One region of the Streptomyces sp. Tu 3180 genome, then DNA from elsewhere that is predicted to be linked to it. Evidence: riboswitches for the same ligand, from Rfam matches in the RefSeq annotation. Region 1 holds a riboswitch; each other region holds the start of a gene.
What was found. Region 1 has a riboswitch for cobalamin ahead of GL259_RS29130 (energy-coupling factor ABC transporter permease). Riboswitches for the same ligand answer to the same signal wherever they lie in the genome.
Positions count from the first base shown of each region.

Region 2: linked by a shared signal. The riboswitch ahead of GL259_RS33625 ((2Fe-2S) ferredoxin domain-containing protein) and the one ahead of GL259_RS29130 (energy-coupling factor ABC transporter permease) in region 1 are both predicted to bind cobalamin.
Region 3: linked by a shared signal. The riboswitch ahead of GL259_RS25850 (ribonucleoside-diphosphate reductase subunit alpha) and the one ahead of GL259_RS29130 (energy-coupling factor ABC transporter permease) in region 1 are both predicted to bind cobalamin.

Region 1 is NZ_WOXS01000002.1:6,286,958-6,291,858, reverse strand. Features, by position in the region: gene GL259_RS29140 (ABC transporter permease) at 1-471, opposite strand, end outside; gene GL259_RS29135 (ABC transporter substrate-binding protein) at 492-2,087, opposite strand; cobalamin riboswitch at 2,289-2,473, shown strand; gene GL259_RS29130 (energy-coupling factor ABC transporter permease) at 2,503-3,210, shown strand; gene GL259_RS29125 (energy-coupling factor ABC transporter substrate-binding protein) at 3,207-3,620, shown strand; gene cbiQ (cobalt ECF transporter T component CbiQ) at 3,627-4,376, shown strand; gene GL259_RS29115 (ATP-binding cassette domain-containing protein) at 4,373-4,901, shown strand, end outside.
Region 2 is NZ_WOXS01000002.1:7,377,148-7,382,048, reverse strand. Features, by position in the region: partial or broken gene GL259_RS33635 (NAD-binding lipoprotein) at 1-872, opposite strand, end outside; gene GL259_RS33630 (NAD(P)/FAD-dependent oxidoreductase) at 1,163-3,157, shown strand; gene GL259_RS33625 ((2Fe-2S) ferredoxin domain-containing protein) at 3,326-3,667, opposite strand; cobalamin riboswitch at 3,793-3,917, opposite strand; gene GL259_RS33620 (ferric reductase-like transmembrane domain-containing protein) at 4,013-4,901, opposite strand, start outside.
Region 3 is NZ_WOXS01000002.1:5,503,098-5,507,998, reverse strand. Features, by position in the region: gene GL259_RS25860 (sodium:solute symporter family protein) at 1-1,442, shown strand, start outside; partial or broken gene GL259_RS25855 (GNAT family N-acetyltransferase) at 1,520-2,027, shown strand; cobalamin riboswitch at 2,063-2,221, shown strand; gene GL259_RS25850 (ribonucleoside-diphosphate reductase subunit alpha) at 2,345-4,714, shown strand; gene GL259_RS25845 (ribonucleotide-diphosphate reductase subunit beta) at 4,714-4,901, shown strand, end outside.

The DNA.
Region 1 (4,901 bases):
CAGCCAGACGGCGAGCAGGGCGATCCAGAAGACCGGCGCGGCCTCCAGCGCGTAGGCGAGGGAGGTGACGGCGCGGTCGGCCGGTGAGCCGGGGCGGCGGGCCGCGAGGACGCCGAGCACGGTGCCGAGCAGGACGGCGAGGACGAACGCGACGGCGCACAGCAGCGCCGACCACACCAGCCGTTCCCCGATCACCTCGGCCACGGGCTGGCGCATGACGCTGGACTGGCCGAGGTCGCCGCCGGCCGCGGAGGTCAGCCACTCCCACCAGCGTTCGGCGAAGGGCCGGTCCACGCCGAGGTTCTCCCGCAGCCGGTCCAGGGTCTCCCGGTCGGCGCCGAGCGCGGCGGTGCCCGCGTAGGCCTTGACGGGGTCGAAGGGGGAGACCGCGGCGATCGCGAACACGCCGAAGGTGACGACGAGGAGCACGGGCACGGCGGACAGGGCCCGCCGTGCCACGAGCCGGGTCATCTCTCCCCAGGGCAGGGAGGTCATTTCTTCGGCTGCCAGTCCTCGACGTTCCACCAGGGGCCGCTGGCGAAGCCGTGCTCGTGCGGTTCGGTCTGCGTGGTCAGCCCGTCCCAGCGGTCGGCGAGGACGTACATGTGGTCGATGTGGGTGAGGAAGGTGTAGCCCGGGTTCTTCACCAGTTCGCGCTGGAGGTCGTCGTAGGCGGCCTTGCGGTCCTCGGGGTCCTGGCTGCGGCGGCCGGTGTCGAGGGCCTCGTCCACGGCCGGGTCGTCGTACCGGGCCATGTTGTTGAAGCCGTCCCCGGCGAGGGAGGAGTGCAGCAGGGTGTAGAGGCCGAAGTCGGGGTCGCCGGTGCTGCCGAAGCCCGCGAGGACGGCGTCGTGCTTCATCCGGGGCTCGATGACCTCCCAGGTGGCGCTCTCGACCTTCACCTCGATGCCGGCCTTCTTGGCGTCGGAGGCGTAGGCGAGGGCGTGGTCCTGGCGGACCTTGTCGCCGGAGGGGTGGAAGAGCGTGAACGAGGCGCGGCGGCCGTCCTTGGCGCGGATGCCGTCCTGGCCCGGCTTCCAGCCGGCGTCGTCGAGGACGCGCTCCGCCTCGCCGAGGTCCCGGTCGCGTTCGGTGCCCCGCGCGAACCAGGGGTCGTCCAGGGGCAGCGGGCCGTAGGCGGGGCGGCCGGCTCCGTCGAGGATCTTGTCGACCATGGCCTCGCGGTCCACGGCGAGGTCCAGGGCGCGGCGGATCGCGGTGTCGCCGGTGACCGGGTTGCCGGTGGGGAGGGTGACGGCGCGGAAGTCGTAGGAGGTCGCCCGGTACGTCTTCCTGCCGTCCTCGTTCTCGAAGGTGGCGGCGAGGTTGGGCGGGAGGACCGCGCCGTCGAGGTCGCCGGAGCGCAGCCGGGTGGCGCGGACGTCGTCGTCGGCGACGATCGCCATGGTGAGCTTTTTCACCTTCGGCGCGCCGCCCCAGTAGTCCGGATTGGCCTTGAAGGTGAGCTTCTCGCCCTTGCGCCAGTCGGTGAGGACGTACGGTCCGGTGCCGACCGGCTTCGTGTTGAAGGAGCCGGTGTTGGGGTCCTGCTCGCCGGCGACGTGCTCGGGGACGATGGGCAGGACCGTGCGGGCGGCGAAGGCCGCGTAGGGGTACTTGAGGGTGAAGACGACCTTGTCGTCGCCGTCCGCCCGCACCTCCTCGATGGCGTCCAGTTCGCTCTTGGCGGTGTTGTTGGTCCTGTCGTCCAGCACCGTGCGGTACGTGAAGACCACGTCGTCGGCGGTGAGCGGCTCGCCGTCGCTGAAGCGCACGCCGTCGCGCAGGGTGTAGGTGTAGGTACGGCCGCCGTCGCCGACCTCGGGCAGCGCCTTCGCCAGCGCGGGCTTCAGCTTCTGGCCGGCGTCCCGGACGAGCAGTCCGTCGAAGATCTTGGAGTTGCCGTCCTTGCCGTAGCCGAGCAGCGGGCTCAGGGTGTCCGGCTCGGAGGCGACGCCGATCACCACGGAATCGGCGGACGCGCCGCCGTCCGTGCCTCCGCCCGGCGCCGAGCAGGCGGCGGCCGCGCCGGTCACCGCGGCCGCGACGGCGGCGGTGGCGGCACTCCGTATTCGTCGGGTCGTCATCGAACCTCACATCCCTGATGCCTTGAAATCGCTGTTGCATATTAATTGCAGCAAGACACTGCCCGGCGCCGCCCTCTTCCAGTCCCCCCGCTTCGACGGGTCCGCGGCCGGTGTCAAGTCCGCAGGTGTGCGCCGGGGCGCTCGCCGCCGGGCGCTGCCCGCGCGCCCCCGCGTCCGCTTGTCACCGGGCCGGAACGGGCACTACTGTCGCCACGCCTTGGTGACGGGAAATCGGTGCGATACCGGTGCGGCCCTCGCCACTGTGATCGGGAAGTCCGGCTCCAGTCCTCGCGGACGGCCACTGGGTCCCCTCGGGACCCGGGAAGGCGGAGCACGGGCGGTGGTACCCGTCAGCCAGGAGACCGGCCAAGGCGCGTCAACCATCCACGAGGTGCTGGAGAGGGTCTGCTGAGCCATGCACATAGCCGAGGGTTTTCTGCCACCGGCGCACGCGGTCGCCTGGAGCGTCGCATCGGCGCCGTTCGTCGTCCACGGAGCCCGGTCGCTCGTCCGCGAGGTCAAGGAACATCCCGAGAGCACGCTGCTGCTCGGCGCCTCGGGAGCGTTCATGTTCGTCCTGTCCGCGCTCAAGCTCCCCTCGGTGACGGGGAGTTGTTCCCACCCCACCGGCACGGGCCTGGGCGCGATCCTGTTCCGGCCGCCGGTCGTGGCGGTGCTGGGCACCATCACCCTGCTGTTCCAGGCGCTGCTGCTCGCGCACGGCGGGCTGACCACGCTCGGCGCCAACGTCTTCTCGATGGCGGTCGTCGGCCCCTGGGCCGGGTACGGCGTCTACAAGCTGCTGCGCCGCTGCGGCGTCCCGCTGATGGCGGCGGTGTTCTGCGGCGCCTTCGTCGCCGACCTGTCGACGTACTGCGTGACGAGCGTCCAGCTCGCGCTCGCGTTCCCCGACCCGGACAGCGGGTTCCTCGGCGCGCTCGGCAAGTTCGGCTCCGTCTTCGCCGTCACGCAGATCCCGCTCGCGGTGAGCGAGGGGCTGCTGACCGTGCTGGTGATGCGCATGCTGGTGCAGTCCAGCAAGGGTGAGCTGACCCGGCTCGGGGTGCTGGTGACGACGGCCGGCCGCAAGACGCGGGACGAGGCCGGGGCGGTGACCCGATGAGCCGGAACGCGAAGATCAACACCCTGCTGCTGCTCCTCGTCGCCGCACTCGCGGTGCTGCCGCCGGCGCTCGGCCTCGGCGACCACAAGGAGGAGCCGTTCACGGGCGCCGACGCCGAGGCGGAGACCGCGATCACCGAGATCGACCCGGACTACGAGCCGTGGTTCTCGCCGCTGTACGAACCGCCGTCCGGCGAGATCGAGTCGGCGCTGTTCGCCCTCCAGGCGGCGATCGGCGCGGGCGGCCTCGCGTACTACTTCGGGCTGCGGCGGGGGCGGCGGCAGGGCGAGGCGCGTGCGGCGGCCCGGCCGGGGGCCGGGGCGGACCCCGGCGGCGAGGCGGCGGATCCCGCGCGGCCGGACGCCGGCGCGGACGCCGGTGACGGGACCTCCTCCGAACGGCGGGGCTGAGTCCTCTTGCTGCCGATCGACGCGGCGGCGCACGGCAGCCGCTGGCGCCACCGCCACCCCGTGGACAAGGCCGTGCTCGGACTGGGCCTCACCGTGCTCGCGATCTCGCTGCCGCCCTGGCCGGGCGCGGCCCTGGTGCTGCTGACCGCGCTCGCGGTGCTGCTGGGCCCGGCGGGCGTGCCCGGCCGGCGGCTGTGGCGCGCCTACCGGGTGCCGCTGGGCTTCTGCGTCACCGGCGCGCTGCCGCTGCTCGTCCGGGTGGGCGGACCGGACGGGTGGGTGTCGCTGGCCGGGGACGGGCCGCTGCGCGCCGGGGAGTTGCTGCTGCGCACGTCGGCGGCCTCCCTCGGGGTGCTGCTGTTCGCCTTCACCACCCCGATGTCCGACCTGCTGCCGCGCCTGGCCGGCGCCGGGGTGCCCGCACCGGTCGTCGACGTGGCCCTGGTGACGTACCGGATGAGCTTCCTGCTGCTGGACTCGGTGCGCCGGGTGCGCCAGGCGCAGGCGGCCCGGCTCGGGCACACCACCCGCTCCGCCACCTGGCGTTCGCTCGGCGGGCTCGGCGCCACCGCGTTCGTCCGGGCCTTCGACCGGGCGGCCCGGTTGCAGACCGGGCTCGCCGGGCGCGGCTACGACGGCACCCTGCGCGTCCTGGTGCCCGAGGCCCGGGTCTCCGTCCGCTTCACGGCCGGGAGCGTGGCGCTGCTCGTGGGCCTGGCCGTCCTCGCCCTCGCTCTGGAAAGGCCTCTGTCATGACCGGGTCCGCGCTGCTCTCCCTGCGGGACGCGTCCTTCGCGTACGAGGACGGGCCGCCCGTGCTCACCGGCCTCGACTTCGAGGTGCGCGAGGGGCGCGCGCTCGCGCTGCTGGGCCGCAACGGCAGCGGCAAGACGACGCTGATGCGGCTGCTCAGCGGTGGACTGCGCCCGCACAGCGGCGCGTTGGCGGTCGACGGCGTGCCCGTCCGCTACGACCGCAAGGGGCTGACCCGGCTGCGGACGACCGTGCAGCTGGTGGTGCAGGACCCCGACGACCAGTTGTTCGCCGCGTCCGTCGGCCAGGACGTGTCGTTCGGACCGCTCAACCTCGGCCTGCCCGACGCCGAGGTGCGCGCCCGGGTGGCCCAGGCGCTGGCCGCGCTGGACATCACCGCCCTCGCCGACCGGCCCACGCACCTGCTGTCCTACGGGCAGCGCAAGCGCACGGCGATCGCGGGCGCGGTCGCCATGCGGCCCCGCGTGCTGATCCTGGACGAGCCGACGGCGGGGCTCGACCCCGACG
Region 2 (4,901 bases), 1.1 Mb from region 1:
TCCTGGTGCACCAGGGAGAGCCCGGGGCGGCAGGCGGCCTGGACGATCAGCCGGGCGGTGACGGTGTCGCTCTCCAGGACGACGCCGCCCGGTCCGGCGGCGAGACGGGCGGCCAGGCGGTACCGGTCGTCCCGGACGGCGGCGACGACGGGCGGACGGTCTCCCTCCCCGGCCAGGGCCGCCCTGAGCGCCAGCAGTGTCCTGACCACCTCGGCATCGGCGTCGGGCTCGTCGTGGGGCAGGACCAGCACGACACCGGCCGTGGCCGGGCTGGTCAGGGAGAGCACGGCCGGGTCGGTGGTGGGGCCGCTGCGGCAGATCAGCCGCGTACGGCCGGCAGGGCCCACCTTCGTGCTCAGAGCCTCCTCCATGAGGGTCTTGTCCCGGTCGGCCAGCACCGCCACCGCGGCGCGCCGCTGGTTGGCGTTGGCGGCCACCAGCTCGCTGACCACCGTGAAGACCTGCTCGGACAATCCCAGGACCACGGCGTGCCCGTGTTCGAGCACGGTGGAACGGCCCCGCCGCAGCGCGGTGAGCCGCTCCGTGAGCGCCGTCGTGATCAGGCCGACGAGCGTCGAGACGTACAGCAGGGTGACCAGTGCGAGCAGCACCGACATCGCCACCCGCAGCGGCGTGCCCGTCGCACCGCCCAGCCGCAGCGTCTCCCCGGTGAGGTGCCACACCTGCGCCAGCCGGTCCGTCAGGGACGCCGGCACGCCGGGGTCGGTCCACACCAGCACCGCACTGGCCGGGACGACGACGGCCAGGCACAGCAGCGCCATCCAGCCGACGAGGGCGGCGGCACCGCGGGCCAGCGTGCTGTCGAACCAGTAGCGGGCCCTGTCACCGAACGGAGTGCGCCGCTGCGCCATCCTTCCCCCCTCCCTCGCCCCGAACTCCCGCAGGGCCGCGTCGGCGCCGCGTACGCGATGCGCCGCGCGGGCCCGCCGGAGAGCACGGATGTGGATCCGCACGTCGCAGTGTGGGGGATCGGTCACCGCGTCGGACGGAGCTCGCGCGGCGTTCATCCCTTCGGGTCTGCCAGGCCGTTCACCTCGGCGGATCCGCCGTGACGTCAGGGTTCGCCGCCGCTTAGCTCCTTCGGGTCAACGCCGGAGCGAAGGACGGGTGCCCGGTCACGGCCGTCGGTACAAAGGCCGCCATGACTGAAGATCACGCAGTGGTGCGTCCGGACGGCGGCTTCTCCCGGAGGAGTTTCGCGGCGGTGGCCGGCACGGCCACGGTGGCCACGGCCCTGACCGGCGGCGTCGCCGCGGCGCTGCCCGCACCGGCCGCCCCGGCCGGCAGGCGCGGCGCCGACTTCGACCGGTGCCTGGCCGTCGCCCGCGCACTCCTCGTCCTGGACTCCGACGACCGCCCCCTCGTCCCGCGTTACCAGAACGTCCTCCGGAAGGGACTGCCGGCCCAGCGACGGGCACGGCCCAAGGACGTCCTGGTCATCGGTGCCGGCCCGGCCGGTCTCGTGGCCGCCTGGCTGCTGAAGGGGGCAGGTCACCGGGTGACGGTGCTGGAGGCCAACGGCAACCGGGCGGGCGGGCGCGTCAAGACCTTCCGCAGCGGCGGCCACGAACGCGCCGAGCAGCCCTTCGCCGATCCCCGCCAGTACGCCGAGGCGGGCGCGATGCGCATCCCGGGCAGCCACCCCCTGGTGATGGAGCTGATCGACCAGTTCGGCCTGAAGAAGCGGCGTTTCCACTACGTCGACGTCGACGGCGGGGGACGTCCCGCCCACCGCACCTGGATCCACGTCAACGGTGTCCGCGTGCGGCGCGCCGACTACGCCCGCGCGCCCCGGCGCGTGAACCGGTCGTTCGGTGTCCCCCGGGCCCACTGGGACACCCCCGCCGCCGCCGTCCTGCGCTCCGCGCTGGATCCGGTGCGCGACGAGTTCAGTCACGTCGGCCGCGACGGCAAGCGGGTCGGGAAGCCGCTCCCGGAGCAGTTGCGGGGCTGGGCCCGCGTGGTGCAGCGGTTCGGTGACTGGTCGATGTTCCGCTTCCTGACCGAGCACGCCGGCCTCGACGAACGGACCGTCGACCTGATCGGCACCCTGGAGAACCTCACCTCACGCCTTCCCCTGTCCTTCATCCACAGTTTCATCGGCTCCTCCCTGATCAGCCCCGACACGCCCTTCTACGAGCTGGAGGGCGGCACGGCCGTACTGCCGGACGCCCTGCTGGAACGCGTGCGGGAGGACGTGCGGTTCGACCGCCGTGTCACACGCATCGAGTACCACCACCCGGACCGTCCCTCCCCGGACACCGGGCACGTCCGGGGCAAGGGTCCGCACGTGTGGGTGGACACCGTGTCGGAGGGCCGCGGCGGTCCCGTCGTACGCGAACAGTTCACCGCGGACGTCGCCGTGGTCACGGTGCCGTTCTCCGGGCTGCGCCACGTGCAGGTCGACCCGCCCCTGTCGTACGGCAAGCGCCGGGCGGTCTGCGAACTGCACTACGACAGCGCGACCAAGGTGCTGCTGGAGTTCAGCCGTCGTTGGTGGGAGTTCGACGAGGCGGACTGGAAGAGGGAGCTGCGCGCCGTCGACCCGGATCTGTACGACGCCTACCGCACCGGCCGCGCCGCCGCGGACGGCAGTCTGCTCGGCGCCCACCCCTCCGTGCCCGCCGGGCACATCACAGCGGGCCAGCGCACCCACTACGCCGCCAACCGCTCGATCACGCGCGACCAGCCGGAGGCGGTCGGCGTCGTGGGCGGCGGCTCGGTGTCGGACAACGCCAACCGGTTCATGTTCCACCCCTCCCATCCGGTTCCGGGCAGCGCGGGGGGTGTGGTCCTGGCCTCCTACAGCTGGGCGGACGACGCCCTGCGCTGGGACTCCCTGGACGACGACGCACGGTATCCGCGCGCGCTGTGCGGCCTCCAGCAGGTCTACGGCCGGCGCATCGAGGTCTTCTACACCGGCGCGGGCCGCACGCAGAGCTGGCTGCGCGACCCCTACGCCTACGGGGAGGCGTCCGTGCTGCTGCCCGGGCAGCACACGGAGCTGCTGCCCGCCGTCCCCGTGCGCGAAGGGCCGTTGCACTTCGCCGGGGACCACACGTCCGTGAAGCCCGCGTGGATCGAGGGGGCCGTGGAGTCCGCCGTGCGTACCGCCCTGGAGATCCACACCGCGTGAGCCGGGCGGCCCGCCCGGCCGCGGCCGAGAGCGGGTCGTCCCCGCAGGGAACCCCCGGCAGCAGCTGACCGGGCGGCTGCCGGGGGGGTGCCCTCGCGGGCGGCCCGCGCCGTCCCGCCCGCGGCCCCGTTGCGCTGCCGCTCCGGCGCGGCAGCGGTCCTCGGCCGTTCAGGGGGCCGTGCGGCGGCGCGGCGGGGTGAAGGCGTACAGGTCGAGGATCTCCGGCCGGGGAGCGACGCCGGGACCGCCCGCCCGTACCCAGGCGGCGACGTCCTCCGTCGCCGCCGGGTCGTTGACCAGGCCGAGCCACACCGGCCGGGCTCCGGCCGCCCGCCCGGCGGAGGAGGGCTGCACGACGACCACGTTGGCCTGGTCGCACACGTCCAGGCAGTCGGAGACGCGCACGGGCGCCTCGGCACGCAGACGCTCGGTCTGCGCGGCGTGGTCGACGCCGGTCACCTTCGCGGTGCCGCAGCAGCAGTCGCGGCACACGACGACCCGGCACGGCACGGCGCCGACCGGTTGCGCAGCCTCCTCGGCGCCGAACGCCTGACCCTCCGTCGTCCCGGGCACGCCGAACCACCCCTCTCCTCCGGGGAGCTCCGCCCCGGTGTCCTTCGAGGAGGCGACGACGTGAGTCTCCTGGCTCTCGGGTCGTGGCTCGTCCCGGCCTTCCCGCCCTGCGCGGGGCAGTGGCCCGTTCGGGATCCGCTCGCCGATCACAGTGGCGGGACCGCGCCGGATTCGCACCGGCTTCCTCGGACCGTCGTCGCCCTGTCGCCGGTCATCATCGCATCAGCCGGCCGCCCGCCCTCGGGCGCCTGCGCCGGACCCGCCCCTCCCGGCGGCCGTGGGTCACTCCGGCTCGGGAGCGTGCGGGCTCGTCGAGGGCGGCTCGGCCGGGCGTTCCCGGCCGCCGTCATGACCGGACACCACCACGACGACCAGCCCCACCACGACGGCCCCGGCGGCCACCCGGCCGGCGGCCCGCACCCCCCAGCCCGGCAGCGACACGCCCCCGCGCCGTCCCGGCCCGCCCAGTCGCTCGGCCCGCCGGGCGGGCCGCAGCAGCCGAGCCAGCAGCAGTGCCGCGACCGGGAGTTGGAGCAGCCACAGGACGGTGCGCGGCCACTCGCCGTACCAGACGTTGGTGCCGTACAGCAGGGTGTGCCACACGCTCAGCACGTACACGACGATGACGAAGCGGTGCAGGCGGCGCCAGGTGCCGGCGCCGATGCGGTGCCGGACGTAGAACAGCAGGCCGAGGGGAACGGCCAGGTAGAGGGCGCCCTGGCCGAGGGGGATGGCTACCTGGCCGGTGCCGGAGTCGTACCAGCCGGGCACGAACGTGTCCGCGAAGCCCGCCCACAGCCGTTCGAGCCACGTCAACCGGGCCTCGTACCGCACGAGTTCCGCCGCGAACATCAGCGCGTGCGCGAACATCAGGGCCATCGTGGTCAGGCTCGTGGTGCGGTGCCAGCGCTCCAGGGTCTGCCGGGGGACCGGCAGCCGGGCGGGGCGCGGCCCGGACAGCAGCAGACCGAGCATGACCGTGCCCCAGGCCCACAACAGGCCCGACCAGCCGAACGCCTGGCTGAGCAGGTACATCCAGTACGTGCCGGGGTCGTCCATGAACGGCATGACCGCGACCGTGTCCGACTCGCCCGACTCCATGCGCGCCCACAGCAACACGAACACGAGCGCCGTGACCACCACCGCCGCGCTCGCGTCGGGCAGCGCGGCC
Region 3 (4,901 bases), 780 kb from region 1:
ACACCGCGTACACCTTCGTGGCCGTCCCGGCGGCGATCTACGCGGCGGGCGCGGCCGGCTTCTTCGCGGTGCCGTACACGATCCTCGTGTATCCGCTGATCTTCACCTTCCTGCCCCGCCTGTGGTCGGTGTCGCACAAGCACGGCTACGTGACCACGTCCGACTTCGTGCGCGGCCGGTTCGGTTCGAAGGGGCTGTCGCTGGCCGTCGCGGTCACCGGCATCCTGGCGACGATGCCGTACATCGCGCTCCAGCTGGTCGGCATCCAGGCCGTGCTGGACGTGATGGGCGTCGGCGGCGGCGAGGACACCAACTGGTTCGTCAAGGACCTGCCGCTGCTGATCGCCTTCGGCGTGCTGGCGGCGTACACCTACTCCTCGGGTCTGCGGGCGCCCGCGCTCATCGCGTTCGTGAAGGACACGCTGATCTACCTCGTCATCGCGGTGGCGATCATCTACATCCCGATCAAGCTGGGCGGCTTCGACGAGATCTTCGCCTCGGCGAACGAGGCGTTCGGCCAGACCAACCCGGCCACGGGCGCGCCGCGCGGTGCGCTGGTGCCGGGCGACGCGGGCCAGTGGACGTACGCGACGCTGGCGCTGGGCTCGGCGCTCGCGCTGTTCATGTACCCGCACTCCATCACGGCGACGCTGTCCTCGCGCAGCCGCGAGGTGATCCGCCGCAACACCACGATCCTGCCGCTGTACTCCCTGATGCTGGGTCTGCTGGCGCTGCTGGGCTTCATGGCGATCGCGGCGGGCGTGAAGGTGCAGAACGGCCAGCTGGCGATCCCGCAGCTGTTCGAGGACATGTTCCCCGACTGGTTCGCGGGCGTCGCCTTCGCGGCGATCGGCATCGGCGCCCTCGTCCCCGCGGCCATCATGTCCATCGCGGCGGCGAACCTGTTCACCCGCAACATCTACAAGGACTTCATCAGGCCGGACGCCACACCGGCCCAGGAGACCAAGGTCTCCAAGATCGTCTCCCTGCTGGTGAAGGTGGGCGCGCTCGCCTTCGTCCTGACCATGGACAAGACCGTCGCCATCAACTTCCAGCTGCTGGGCGGCATCTGGATCCTGCAGACCTTCCCGGCCCTGGTCGGCGGCCTGTTCACCCGCTGGTTCCACCGCTGGGCGCTGCTCGCGGGCTGGGCGGTCGGCATGCTCTACGGCACGGTCGCCGCGTACGGCGTCGCCTCCCCGACGCAGAAGCACTTCGGCGGCTCCTCGAAGGAGATCCCCGGCATCGGCGAGATCGGCTACATCGGCCTCACCGCCTTCGTCATCAACGTCCTGGTCACGGTCGTCCTGACCTTCGTCCTGAGGGCCGCCAAGGCCCCCGAGGGCGTCGACCAGACCAAGCCGGAGGACTACACGGCGGACGCGGGCGACCCGGGCGTCCAGGTGGAGCTCCCGCCGGCCACGGCGGGCAGCGCGCACTGACGCCGCAGCCGTGAACCACGGGCCGCCGGAGAAATCCGGCGGCCCGTCGTCGTATCCGTCAAGCACACTCTCCCCCCATGGGCGTCGCCGTCCGGCCGGCGGAGCCCGGCGAGCACGGGGAACTCGGTGAGACCACCGCGCAGGCCCACCTCCGGGACGGGCTGCTCGGCCTCGGGGGGCGCGACGCGTGTCCCGGTGAGCCGGGGGCACGCGGCGACGCGGGCGGCGGTCACCGAGGTGCCGGCCGCCGTGGAGCACGGCGGCGTGCCGGGCGGGGTGACGTTCGTACCGGGCAGCGGACCGATGGCCTGCATGGCCGGGCCCGGCGAGGCCGGGATCCGGATGCTCGCGGTCGCCCATGCGGCCCGGGGCCGCGGTGTCGGGGAGGCCCTCGTCCGCGCCTGCGTCGGCCGGGCACGGGCCGTCGAGGGCTGCGTCCGGGTCGTGCTGCCGGCCCGGCGCACCGTGCACTCCGCCCCCCGCGTCCACGAGCGGCTGGGTTCCGTCCGCACGCCCGGGCGCGACCGGAAGTCCCTCCCGCACCTGGACGACATCACGCTCTTCACCTATGAGTTGACACTCTGACACCATCGAGACACAACATATGGGCCTGCCGACAGCACCCGGCACAAGATGTATGCTCGTGCTCGCTGTCGCCGCAGGGGAATCCGGTGCGAATCCGGAACTGTCCCGCAACGGTGTACTTGTGCGTGTTCGCGTCATGGCGCGGGCGCGCACGGGCTTCAGTCCGAGGACCTGCCGACAGTGCGCCCGGCCGTCCGGTCCGGGTGCCCTGACGTCCGGGCCTCGTGGAATGGGCCGGTGGACGCGACGCCGCGTGCGTTCGTGTGCTGCCCCCCGCCCTCGGCGAGGCCCCCGTGCCGAGCGAGGGAGAGCCCCACGTGACCATCGCGCCAGCCGATCCGGCTTCAGCGGTCGACGTGACAGAGCAGAGCGACGGCCCCGGTGCCGCGCTGCTGCGGACCCTGACCGAGCTGACCGCCGACCTGCCCGACGCGGACCCCGGCCGGGTCGCCGCCGCCGCGCTGCGCGGCCGGTCCGCCCGCGCCGACGAGACGGAGCTGCGGGAACTGGCCACCGAGGCCGCGGCCGGGCTCATCTCCGAGGACCCCGCCTACTCCCGGCTGGCCGCCCGGCTGCTGACCGTCGGCATCCGCGCCGAGGCCGCCTCGCAGGGCGTCACGTCGTTCACCGGGTCCGTCGCGACCGGGCACCGCGAGGGCCTGATCGCCGACCGCACCGCCGCGTTCGTCCGGCTGCACGCGGACCGGCTCGACGCGCTGATCGACACCCGGGCCGACGACCGCTTCGGCTACTTCGGCCTGCGCACCCTCCACAGCCGCTACCTGCTGCGGCACCCGATCACCCGCAAGGTCGTCGAGACGCCCCAGCACTTCCTGCTGCGGGTCGCCGCCGGTCTCGCCGAGGACGACAGCGTGCGGTCGGTGGACGAGGTCGCCGCGCTCTACGGGCTGATGAGCCGCCTGGACTACCTGCCCTCCTCCCCCACGCTGTTCAACTCCGGCACGCGGCACCCGCAGATGTCGTCCTGCTACCTGCTGGACTCCCCCAAGGACGAGCTGGACTCGATCTACGACCGCTACCACCAGGTGGCCCGCCTCTCGAAGCACGCCGGCGGCATCGGCCTGTCCTACTCCCGCGTCCGGGCCCGCGGTTCGCTGATCCGCGGCACCAACGGGCACTCCAACGGCATCGTCCCGTTCCTGAAGACGCTGGACGCCTCGGTCGCCGCCGTGAACCAGGGCGGACGGCGCAAGGGCGCGGCGGCGGTCTACCTGGAGACCTGGCACTCCGACATCGAGGAGTTCCTGGAGCTGCGCGACAACACCGGTGAGGACGCCCGCCGCACGCACAACCTGAACCTCGCGCACTGGGTGCCGGACGAGTTCATGCGCCGGGTGGACGCCGACGGCCGGTGGTCGCTGTTCTCCCCGGTGGACGTGCCGGAGCTGGTCGACCTGTGGGGCGAGGAGTTCGACGCCGCCTACCGGGCCGCCGAGGAGAAGGGGCTGGCCAGGAAGACCCTCCCCGCGCGCGAGCTGTACGGCCGGATGATGCGCACCCTCGCGCAGACCGGCAACGGCTGGATGACCTTCAAGGACGCCGCCAACCGCACCGCCAACCAGACCGCCGAGCCGGGCCACGTCGTCCACTCCTCCAACCTCTGCACGGAGATCCTGGAGGTCACCGACGACGGGGAGACGGCGGTCTGCAACCTGGGGTCGGTCAACCTCGGCGCGTTCGTCGACACGGCCGCCGGCGACCTCGACTGGGCGCGGCTGGACGCGACCGTGCGCACGGCCGTCACGTTCCTCGACCGGGTCGTGGACATCAACTTCTACCCGACCGAGCAGGCGGGCCGCTCCAACGGCCGCTGGCGCCCCGTGGGTCTGGGCGTCATGGGGCTGCAGGACGTCTTCTTCAAGCTGCGCCTGCCCTTCGACTCGCCCGAGGCCCGGCGGCTGTCCACCCGGATCGCCGAGCGGATCATGCTGGCCGCGTACGAGACCTCCGCGGACCTCGCCGAGCGCAACGGTCCCCTGCCCGCCTGGGAGAAGACCCGCACCGCCCGGGGCGTTCTGCACCCGGACCACTACGCCGCGGACCTGACCTGGCCGGAGCGCTGGGCGGCGCTGCGCGAGCGGATCGCGGCCGTCGGGATGCGCAACTCGCTGCTCCTCGCCATCGCGCCCACCGCCACCATCGCCTCGATCGCGGGCGTGTACGAGTGCATCGAGCCGCAGGTGTCCAACCTGTTCAAGCGCGAGACGCTGTCCGGGGAGTTCCTCCAGGTCAACTCCTACCTCGTCGACGACCTCAAGCGCCTCGGCGTGTGGGACGCGCGCACCCGCGAGGCGCTGCGTGAGGCGGGCGGCTCGGTGCAGGACTTCGCGTGGATCCCCGAGGAGGTGCGCCGGCTGTACCGCACGGCGTGGGAGATCCCGCAGCGCGCGCTGATCGACATGGCCGCCGCCCGCACCCCGTTCCTCGACCAGGCGCAGTCGCTCAACCTGTTCCTGGAGACGCCGACCATCGGCAAGCTCTCCTCGATGTACGCGTACGCCTGGAAGCAGGGCCTGAAGACGACGTACTACCTGCGTTCGCGTCCGGCGACCCGGATCGCGCGCGCCGCACGGGCGCAGACCGCCGTCCCCGTCCCGCAGCCGGCCCCCGAAGAGGCCGTCGCCTGCTCCCTCGAGAACCCCGAGTCCTGTGAGGCCTGTCAGTGATGACCAGCACCACCCGTCCCCAGAACCTGCTCGACCCGGGCTTCGAGCTCACGCTGCGCCCGATGCGCTACCCCGACTTCTACGAGCGCTACCGGGACGCCATCAAGAACACCTGGACCGTGGAGGAGGTCGACCTCCACTCCGACGTGGCCGACCTCGCGAAGCTGAGCCCCGCCGAGCAGCACCT